Acuticoccus sp. I52.16.1: one gene and its partner. The protein of the gene in region 1 interacts with the protein of each later gene in a pairwise test. Links are inferred from orthologs where the notes say so. Each region holds a gene or a part of one and is shown in the gene's direction. Other genes may lie near its edges.

Region 1 (5,378 bases):
TTCATCCCGCAAGGCGGCCCGCTCGCCAAGCTGATGCTCGAGGTGGAGCAGCTCTCCGAGGAATACGGGGTCAACGAGATGGTCACGGACCTCGACAAGCAGGTCTCCGAGCGCTTCTGAGCGAGCGATCGGCCGCGTGACGACGAAATCGGGCCGGGGCGCATGTCGCCCCGGCCTTTTTCATGCCGGGTCGGGTTCGAGGCGAGCGGCGCGCGCCGCCGCCTGAGCGCCGGTCAGCGTGTTGCGGGTAAAGGCGCCGAGACGTCCGAGCTGCGCGCGCGCCTCGTCCGAGGCGTCGGGCCACAGGGCCGCCATGTGGAAGAGGCCGGGCGTCAGTTGCAGGGCGACGCGCGCGCCGTCGATCGCCGCTTTCTGGGCGAAGGCGAGGCTGTCGCCCAGCAGGATCTCCGCCCCGCCGACCTCCACGTGCGTGGGCGGCAGCGCGCCAAGATCGGCAAAGACCGGCGACACGTCCGGGTCGTGCCGGTCCTCGGGGCCGAGCGCGATGTCGGCCAGGGCACGGTCCACCGCGTCGTCGCACATCGCGTCGCCGGCGATGGCGGTGCGGGTGGGGCCGGCGCCGGTGCGGTCGGTGTTGGGCGAGAGCAGCGCCAGGCCCTCGGCCAGCCCCGGCTGCCGCCGTGCGAGCGTGATGGCGAGATGACCGCCGGCGCTGACCCCGCCGAGCACGATCGGTCCGCACGCGCGGCGCGCCGCCACGGCGGCCTCGGCCGCATCGTCCAGCATCGCCGGCCAGCGCGCTTCGGGCGCAAGGCGGTAGCGCGGCATGACTACGCGAATGCCGGTCGCGGCGAGCGCCACGGCCATCATCGCATGGGTCTCGGGCGAGCCGAAGACGAGGCCGCCGCCGTGGAACCAGACGAGCGTCGGCCCGTCGCCGACCGCGAGCGCCTCGATCCCTCCGAGGCGAATGGACTCCGGGCGCGGCTGCGGCCCGGCGAGCCGCGCGAACGCCGCGCGTCGCTCCTCCGGCGTGCCGGTGACGGGAATGGCGCCGATCCTGGCGCGCACCGCATCGAGGGTGCTGGGCCGTTCCTGCATGATGTTCCCCTTTTCGCAAGGGCCAACGAGCGGGGTCTCGCCGGTGTTCCGTTCGCCGCATCGGGCGGGGCGATGCCGGGCCCCGGAAATGTCAGACGATTTCGATCAAATTGTGCGTCCGGCGCCGGCGGGTGCTCTTGCAAATCGCCGCGGCGGGGACGAAGAAGACGCATGACCGTTCGTGCGACCACGACCTCCAATCCCGCCATCGGAGTGACGTGGAAAGTCCTCTCCGTCGTGATTTTCTCGGTCATGCTGACCATGGTCAAGCTGGTGGGCGAGCGTGTACCCGTCGGCCAGATGCTGTTCGCGCGCAACTTCTTCGGCCTCATCCCGGTGCTCATCGTCATCGTCTGGACCGGCCATCTGCACGATGCGTTGGAGACAAAGTCGGTCGTCGGCCACGTCAAGCGCGCGGCCGCGGGAATGTTCGCGATGGGGCTGTGGTTCGCCGCGCTGGAGCACCTGTCGCTGCCGGAGGCGACCGCGATCGTCTACGTCGCGCCGCTGATGATGGTGATGCTCGCCGCCTTCCTGCTGGGCGAGACGGTGCGCATCTACCGCTGGTCCGCCGTCGGCATCGGCTTCCTGGGCGTGGTCGTCATCCTCGTCCCGCAGATCCGCGCCGGGTTCGACATCGCCAACGACACGGCGGCCCTGGGCGCGGCGCTGGCGCTGGCCGCGGCGGTCTTCATGGCGCTCGCCTCGGTCTTCGTGCGTCAGCTCGCCCGCACGGAGGCGACGAGCACGATCGTCCTCTATTTCCTCCTCGCCGGCACGGTGATGACGCTCCTGACCATGCCGACCTGGATCATGCCGACCTGGTACGACCTCCTCGGCCTCGTCGTCATCGGCGTGTCGGGCGGGGTGGGGCAGCTGCTGCTCACCCAGGCCTACCAGCACGCCGAGGCGTCGCTGATCGCCCCGTTCGAGTATACGTCGATGATCTGGGTGGTGCTGTTCGGCTACTTCATCTTCGACGAGGTGCCGAGCGTCTACGTGCTCATCGGCGGGACGATCGTCGTGGCCTCGGGCATTTTCGTCATCCTGCGCGAGCGGCGGCTCGGCCTGCAACGCGACGAGCGCAAAGTCGGCGCGCCCCTGCGGCCATGACGGGGGTGGGCGACACCGCGGCCGAGGTCAAGGCGCGCCTGCGCACCGAGGCGATGCGGCGGCGGCGCGAGGCGGCCCGCACGGTCGCCGGGTCGGCCGCGGCCATCGCGGCCCGCGCGGCCGAGTTGCCGGCCGGCCCCGTCGTCTCCGGCTATCTGCCGATCCGCGACGAGATCGATCCGCGGCCTCTGATGGAGGCGTTGGCGCCGCGCGCGCGGATCGCGCTGCCCAAGGTGCGCGCGGACCGTATGTGGTTCCTCGTGATGGGTGCGGGCGACAGCCTGGAGCGCGGCGGCTTCGGCCTCACCGAGCCCAGCGGCGGCGAGGAGGTGGTGCCGGACGTCCTGCTGGTGCCGCTGCTGGCTTTCACGCGGGCGGGCGGGCGGCTCGGCTACGGCAAGGGCCACTACGACCGCTATCTCGCGGCGCATCCCGGCCGGCGCACCGTCGGCATCGCGTTTGCTGCGCAGGAGATGCCCGAGCTGCCGCTTGAGGCGCACGACGCGCGGCTCGACGCCATCCTCACCGAGCGGGAGTTCATCCGGATCGCCTGAGGTGCACCGAATTTGGAGTTGACCTTGCCGGGACCGCGCCGCAGGACGCCTGACATGACACACATCTGCGATTATCCGACGCGGCGAGGCCTTCGATGAGGATCGTCGTGCTGGGGGACGTCGTCGGCCGGGCCGGCCGGCAGGCGGTGACGACCCATCTGCCGCGCCTGGTGGAGCGCTGGTCGCTCGACTTCGTAGTGGTGAACGGCGAGAATGCCGCAGGCGGCTTCGGCATCTCCGAGGAGATCGCCCAGGACCTCTTGGACGCGGGCGCCGACGCGATCACCACCGGCAATCACGTGTGGGACCAGCGCGAGGCGCTGGTCTTCATCGAGCGGCAGCCGCGCATGCTGCGGCCGATCAACTTTCCCCCCGGAACGCCCGGCCACGGCGCGGCGATGTTCACCGCCCGCAACGGCGCGCGCGTCCTCGTCGCCAACGTCATGGGCCGCATCTTCATGGATCCGCTCGACGACCCGATCCGTCCGCTGGAGGCCGCGCTCGAGGTGCATGCGCTGGGCTCGGAGGTGGACGCCGCGATCGTCGACGTGCACGCCGAGGCGACGAGCGAGAAGCAGGTGTTCGGCCACATGCTGGACGGGCGCGTGTCGCTGGTGGTCGGCACCCACACCCACTGCCCGACGGCCGATCACCGCGTCTTGCCCGGCGGCACCGCCTTCATCACCGACCTTGGCATGTGCGGTGCTTATGACGGCGTCATCGGCATGGACAAGGAGGAGCCCGTCCGGCGCATGATCGAGCGGGTGCCGGGCCAGCGCATCACTCCGGCGACCGGCCCCGCGACGATCTGCGGCGTCGCGGTGGAAACCGACGACAAGACGGGCCTGGCCCGCTGGATCGTTCCGATCCGCATCGGCGGCGAGCTAGACGAGGCCGGCCCCACCGCGTGGGGCTGAGACTGCCACAAAACGACTAAGATTTTGCGCAATAGTGCGGCAACGACGCGCGCATAAAGTGGCATTCCACTCGCAGGGGTCGGTCGGGCCGCCATCTATACGTGTGCTTGCATATATTAATTAGCGTTTACCTAAACCGACCCAATCAATAAGCATTTTATCTATCGGCAATACCGCTGATGGAGAATGCTATGTACTTCGCTATCGAGTCGCGTCAATTCGCAGAGTTCGGTCATCTTCTGGATCAAATGTTCAATCTTCGGCATCGTGTGTTCTGCGAGCAGCTGAAGTGGGTGGAAGCAGAGGGGGGGCTCGAGCGGGATCAGTATGACGATCTTAACCCTATTTATCTGTTTCATACCGACCCGGATGCGCAATATGTCTACGCAGCCGCACGATTGATGCCCACATCCGGCCCCACGTTGCTCACAGACGTGTTCTCGGCCACCGTTCCCGATGCGGTTGCATTTCAATCGCCCTTCGTGTGGGAAATCACGCGGCTGTGCGTCGATGACGAGTTGATGAAGAAGCACTATCCCAACCGCCGCGTGCTGGAGGTGCTGCGGATGATGCTGCTCGCCGGCATGGAGTTCGGCGCGCGCAACGGTGTCGAGACCTTCCTCTCCAACTTCGACGACGTTCGCCTGCGGATCTGGCGGCGCGCCGGCGCACGGATCGACATCGTGGGTCGCACCGAAGCCTTCAGCACACCGGTGATGCTCGGGTTGACCGAGTCCGGCCGCGATGCGCTGCAGGCGGTGCGCGACCAGCTCGGCCACCACGAGCGCGTGCTGCAGCGGGCCCCCAAGCTCGCCGCCCGCACGATGCGGGAGGCGGCGTGACGCGAGCCGGCCGCGCGCTGACGTGAAGCGGCCGCGGCGGCGCGGCGGACGGCGCGCGGCGGTCCGGGGTCGGCCACGGCCGGCCCACCCGCGGTCGGCGCCGCCGGCCGCACGCGAGCAGGGGCGGGACGGGGACGGGCGCCGGAGCGGCGCCCCCGAGTCCGTCCCCCCGAGCTCGTCCCTCTCGAGCTCGTCCGTCTCGAGCCCGTCCGCCCCGGAGCTGGTCGGGGCGGGGGCGGTCAGGGGTTTTCGTTGAGGAGGCCCATCCGCTCGGCCTTGACGACCGCCTGGGCCATGGTCGACGCGTCGAGCTTCAGTCGCGCCGACTTCAGGTAGGTGCGCACCGTGTGCTCGGAGAGGCCGGTGATCAGCGCGATGTCGGGCACTTCCTTGCCCAGGCTGATCCAGTGCAGCATCTCCTTCTCGCGCGGGCTGAGCCGCGTCGGCGCCGCCTCGCCGAAGATCTCCCGCGTCGCGCGCACGTGGAGGACGTGGCCCACCTCGAGCAGCGCCGGCAGCTCCTCGTCGGTGAAGTCCTCCCACTCGTCGTCGTCCTCGTCGGTGTTGAGCGAGAGGATGCCGCGCTGGTTGCTCTTGTTGGTGAGCGGGATCAACAGGCCGGTGCGGCCCAGCCCGTGCTTGCGCGCGTCGGCGAAGAAGGCCTGCACCTCGGGGGTGCCGTCATCGAGGTCGTGCCAGTTGAACGGGATGGAGCGGTGGAAGCCCTCGCGCCCGACCGGATCGATCCGCCAATATTGCTTGAAGAGGTAGCGCACCAGCCAGCTTGGCGGATAGGTCGTGCGCACGTAGGGGTCGCGATGCGGCTCGGTGCCGTAGCGCGCGGCGACGTAGGTCACGTGGCGCACGAGCGGGTAGAAGTCCCGGATCGC
Region 2 (4,330 bases), 870 kb from region 1 along the record:
GCGGTAGGGGACGAGCTTGCCGTTGTCGACGTGGATGATCTGCCGGGCGACCGAATCCAGCATGTCGCGGTCATGGCTGATGACGATGACGGTGTGCGGGTAGCGTTGCAGGTAGGTCTCCAGCCAGACCGTCCCTTCGAGGTCGAGGTAGTTGGTCGGCTCGTCGAGCAGCAACAGGTCCGGTTGCAGGAAGAGGATCGCCGCCAGCGCGACCCGCATCCGCCACCCGCCGGAGAACGCCGAGCACGGCCGCTTCTGCGCCGCGTCGTCGAACCCGAGGCCGGCGAGGATCGAGGCGGCGCGCGATTCGGCGGAGTAGGCGTCGATGTCGGCGAGGCGGTTGTGGATCTCGCCGATGCGGTGGGGGTCGGTCGCGGTCTCGGCCTCGACCAGCAGCGCGGCGCGCTCGGTGTCGGCGGCGAGCACGGTCTCGATCAAGGTCGCGTCGTTGCCGGGCGCCTCCTGCTCGACGCGGCCGATGCGCTGGCCCTCGGCGAGGGAGATATCGCCCGATTCGGGGGACAGCTCGCCGCAGATGAGGTTGAAGAGGGTGGTCTTTCCGCAGCCGTTGCGGCCCACGAGGCCGACCTTGGCCCCCGCGGGCACGGTCGCGTCGGCGCCCTCGAGGAGGGTGCGCCCGTCGATACGGTAGGTGAGGTTGCGGATCGTCAGCATGGCCGGAACTATCGTCACCGCCGCGCCGAAGGCAAGCGCGACATGCGGCCCCCCGACCCTCCCGCGACCCTCGTGTGGCAGCCCGGTCAGATCGGGATGCAGCGGGGATACTTGGTGTAGAGCTGGTGGATCACCAGGAGCTGGAGCGCGGAGCTGAAGTAGGTTTCGGGGCGGAACGCGAAGAACCGCATCGGCACCTGCGTCCCGGTCGCCGCGCAGTGGACGGCAGCGGCGATCAGCTCGTAGCCGGTGCCCGCGAGGTCCGCCGTGCGCACGCCGCGGTGCGGATCGTAGATGCCGGGGACCGCGCCATGGCTGGCGAAGCGGCGGTCGACGATCCGCAGGAGCTCGCCCTGCCTGTCCCACGGGATCGCCAGGAGGTTGATGGGGCCGCGCACCGCATCGTAGGACGCGCGCCGCGGGAAGCGCTCGGCCGGAACCGGGCTCTGCGGATCGGCCACGGAGGTCCAGTCGCTGGGGATCCACGCGTCGACCACCCGTTCATAGAAGTCCAGCCCGGCCGAAATCGCTTCGTCCCAGGGGTGCGACGGGTCGAGGTCGGCGACGATGCGCATCACGTCGAAGTGGTAGTAGGAGAGGTTCACCACCGGTCCGTCCGGCTGCGAGGGCCGGGTGAAGCCGCTGCGGCCCGGCAGCATGACGACGACCCCCTCGTGGCGCAGCAGCACCGCATCGCCGAGTGTGCTCGCGGTCTGCACCGCGGCGCGGAGGTAGTCGCCCCGGTTCCAGCGCTTGGCGGCGAGGCTGAGCATCGCCGCGATGATCAGGTCCGCGTCGGTGGCGTTGTTGCGGTCGACCACGCCGCGGCCGGGCTCGTAGCGCCAGGCGTGCAGCCCGTCGGCGTTGCGAAGGGTATCGCGCGTCCACGTCCAGATCCGGTCGAAGGTCTCGGCGTCGTTGGCATCGTAGGCGATGGCCATCCCGTAGGCCTGGCTCTCGGAGTGGGTGATGCCGCCATTCTCGGGATCGAAGACGCGGCCGTCCGGTGTCATGTAGGCAGCGAAGAAAGCGTCGGAATGCTGGCGCAGCCAGGCGTAGAATTGCGGGCTCAGCTCGCTGGCCATGGGGCCTTGGTAGAGCTGCGCCTGCGCTGCGCCCGCACCGGCCACGGCCAGCGCCACGGCCAGCGTGGCGACAAGCGCGCGCGAGCCGGCCGCCGCCTCTGCGATCCACCTCATGACGCCCTCCGCCGGCCTCGACCGATCCGGGTCAGTATTGGCAGATGGGTGGCGGGAGGGCAAAGGTGCGCCGCCGGATCAAGCCGCCGCGCCGTGCAGACGCGAGAAGTAGATGAGGTCGAGCGCCGGGGCCTCGCCGGTGAGGCGCGTGAGCATCGCGTGGACCTGGCCGCGATGGTGCGTCTGGTGGTTGAAGAAATGCACCAGCGCCGGGGCGATCGGCTCGGTCAGCGTCTCGGGCGAGGTGGCGCGCGTGTAGCTGAAGGTGGCGCCGATCGCCGCATCGGTGAGCTGATCGGCGAATGTGACGATCTCGGTGTCGAGCGTCTGGCGCATCTGCCGCAGCGTGGGGAGGTCCTCGGCCACCGTGGAATCCAGCGACAGCTGCGGCGCCGGCGTCCCGGCGAAGCGCGACAGCCAGATCAGATCGCCGACGACGAGGTGATTGAGTGTCGCCGCGATGGAGCCGAACGCGGCGCCGAGATCGGCATGGTAGTCCGCATCGGGGAGGGCGGCGGCGGCGTCGTAGACGCGCTCGTTGGCCCACCGGTTGTAGCGGGCCAGCATCGGGAATGCGTTCACGCGGGGTGCCTCCTGTTGCGGTTGTGGGCTGGGCCATCCTATAGCGAGCGCAACACCCCGGCGCGACAGTCGCCGGCGACACCACCCGACACACGCCGCCCGCGGCAACTCGAGGATACCATGGCCATCGAACGCACCTTTTCCATGATCAAGCCGGACGCCACCAAGCGCAACCTGACCGGCGCGATCACCGCCAAGCTCGAGGAGGCGGGCCTGCGCGTCGTCGCCTCCAAGCGCGTGTGGATGTCCCTGCAGCAGGCCGAGAAGTTCTACGAGGTCCACAAGGCGCGCCCGTTCTACGGCGAGCTGACCGAGTTCATGTCCTCCGGCCCGACGGTCGTGCAGGTGCTGGAAGGCGAGAACGCCATCGCCAAGAACCGCGAAGTGATGGGCGCCACGAACCCGGCCGAGGCCGCGCCGGGCACCATCCGCAAGGAGTTCGCCACCTCCATCGGCGAGAACTCCGTCCACGGCTCGGACGCCCCGGAGACCGCCGCCGAAGAGATCGCCTTCTGGTTCGGCGGCAACGAGATCGTCGGCTGAGGCTGCGATGGCCACGCAGCAACTCGTCCCCGCCCTGTGGTTCGCCTCCGAGGCGCTCAAGGCGGCAGAGTTCTACGTGGCCACCTTTCCCGACTCGGCGCTGGTGCGCACCACGCGCTGGCCGCCGGGCGGGCCCGGCCCGCAAGGCGCCGTCCTGACCGTCGAGTTCGAACTCTTCGGACAGTCGGTCACCGCCATGAACGGCGGGGTCGACAAGCCATTCACCGAAGCCCTCTCGATGACCGTCCTGTGCGACACCCAGGACGAGATCGACCGCTACTGGGACACCCTCCTCGCCGGTGGCGGCGCCCCCGCCCGATGCGGCTGGCTGACCGACCGCTACGGCCTCTCCTGGCAGATCGTCCCCACCATCCTGCGCGACTTGCTGAACGACCCCGACCCGGCCAGAGCCGCGCGCGTGGTAGCGGCGATGTTGCAAATGGTTAAACTAGACATCGCCACGCTGCAGAGCGCGCCGAACGGCTGACCCGGATCGATCCTCGACCGGGCGCGTCGGCGCGCGGCGAAAGAGAAACGGGAGGACGTTGATGGCCGAGGCTTCGATGAAACTGGTGGGGCGCATGCTCTCGCCCTACGTGCGGCGCGTCGCGATCTGGTGCGCATTGCAGGGACGCGAGATCGAGGTGCTGCCCGTCGCCGCGACCGACCCCGCCCAGGCCGACACGATCAAGAGCTTCCACCCCGGAATGCGCGTGCCCGTCCTCGTCCTGGACGACGGCACCAAGCTTCTGGAAACGATCCCGATCTGCGACTGGCTGGACGATTCGCTCCCCGACGAGCGCCTCGTCCCCGCGACCGGCATTCCCCGGCGCGACTGCATGCAGCGGATCGGCCTCGCCCACTCGTCGGTCGAGAAGGTCATCTCGCTGGTCTACGAGAAGAACCGCCGGCCCGAGGCGTTCCACTGGAAGGACTGGCAGGAGCGGGTCCTCACCCAGATCGAGGGCGGCTTCACCGCCATGGAAGCGCTCGCCCCGGAGGCCGGGTTTTTCGGCGGCGAGACACCCGACGGGTCGGACATCGCCTTCGTCTGCACCTTCCATCAGGCCAAGGCGACGAACCCCTTCCTCGTCGAAGGCCGATACCCGAAGCTGACGGCGCACGCCGAACGCGCGATGCAAATCCCGGCATTCGCCGAGACCTACCCGGGGTGACGTCGACACCCTGCGGCGGAGGCGCGCCGCCGCAGGGGCGATGGGGGCGGCACTGACGCACGCGCCGCAGGGGCTCGGGAACTCACCAAGGAACAGGGGAGGTCGCCTGTCCCTCGGAGCCGCCCATCGCTGAAGACGCCCGGCACCGGGGCGGCG

What was found. Proteins that work in one complex are often made in the same cells at the same time.
Region 2: the proteins of MRB58_RS08470 (region 1) and ndk interact in binary tests that used the Escherichia coli proteins (3 or more experiments, as listed by UniProt). The link is inferred for Acuticoccus sp. I52.16.1 from one-to-one orthologs.

What each region holds. Positions count from the first base shown.
Region 1 is NZ_CP094828.1:1,893,830-1,899,207, reverse strand. The notes cover bases 1,007-3,950. They hold MRB58_RS08470 (5-formyltetrahydrofolate cyclo-ligase), read left to right. Parts: upstream 1,007-2,171; coding sequence 2,172-2,729; downstream 2,730-3,950. Other genes in these bases: MRB58_RS08460 (acyl-homoserine-lactone synthase), read left to right, coding at 3,838-3,950; MRB58_RS08465 (TIGR00282 family metallophosphoesterase), read left to right, coding at 2,825-3,646; MRB58_RS08475 (DMT family transporter), read left to right, coding at 1,234-2,175; MRB58_RS08480 (alpha/beta hydrolase fold domain-containing protein), read right to left, coding at 1,007-1,062. In the rest of the region: MRB58_RS08485 (hypothetical protein), read left to right, coding at 1-120; more of MRB58_RS08480, read right to left, coding at 181-1,006; more of MRB58_RS08460, read left to right, coding at 3,951-4,488; MRB58_RS08455 (LuxR family transcriptional regulator), read right to left, coding at 4,728-5,378. UniProt on the Escherichia coli protein: Involved in the removal of 5-formyltetrahydrofolate.
Region 2 is NZ_CP094828.1:1,020,384-1,024,713, reverse strand. The notes cover bases 1,456-4,287. They hold ndk (nucleoside-diphosphate kinase), read left to right. Parts: upstream 1,456-2,576; coding sequence 2,577-2,999; downstream 3,000-4,287. Other genes in these bases: MRB58_RS04575 (glutathione S-transferase family protein), read left to right, coding at 3,548-4,174; MRB58_RS04580 (VOC family protein), read left to right, coding at 3,007-3,486; MRB58_RS04590 (DinB family protein), read right to left, coding at 1,953-2,456; MRB58_RS04595 (glycosyl hydrolase family 8), read right to left, coding at 1,456-1,874. Also shown: MRB58_RS04600 (ABC-F family ATP-binding cassette domain-containing protein), read right to left, coding at 1-675; more of MRB58_RS04595, read right to left, coding at 762-1,455. UniProt on the Escherichia coli protein: Major role in the synthesis of nucleoside triphosphates other than ATP. The ATP gamma phosphate is transferred to the NDP beta phosphate via a ping-pong mechanism, using a phosphorylated active-site intermediate.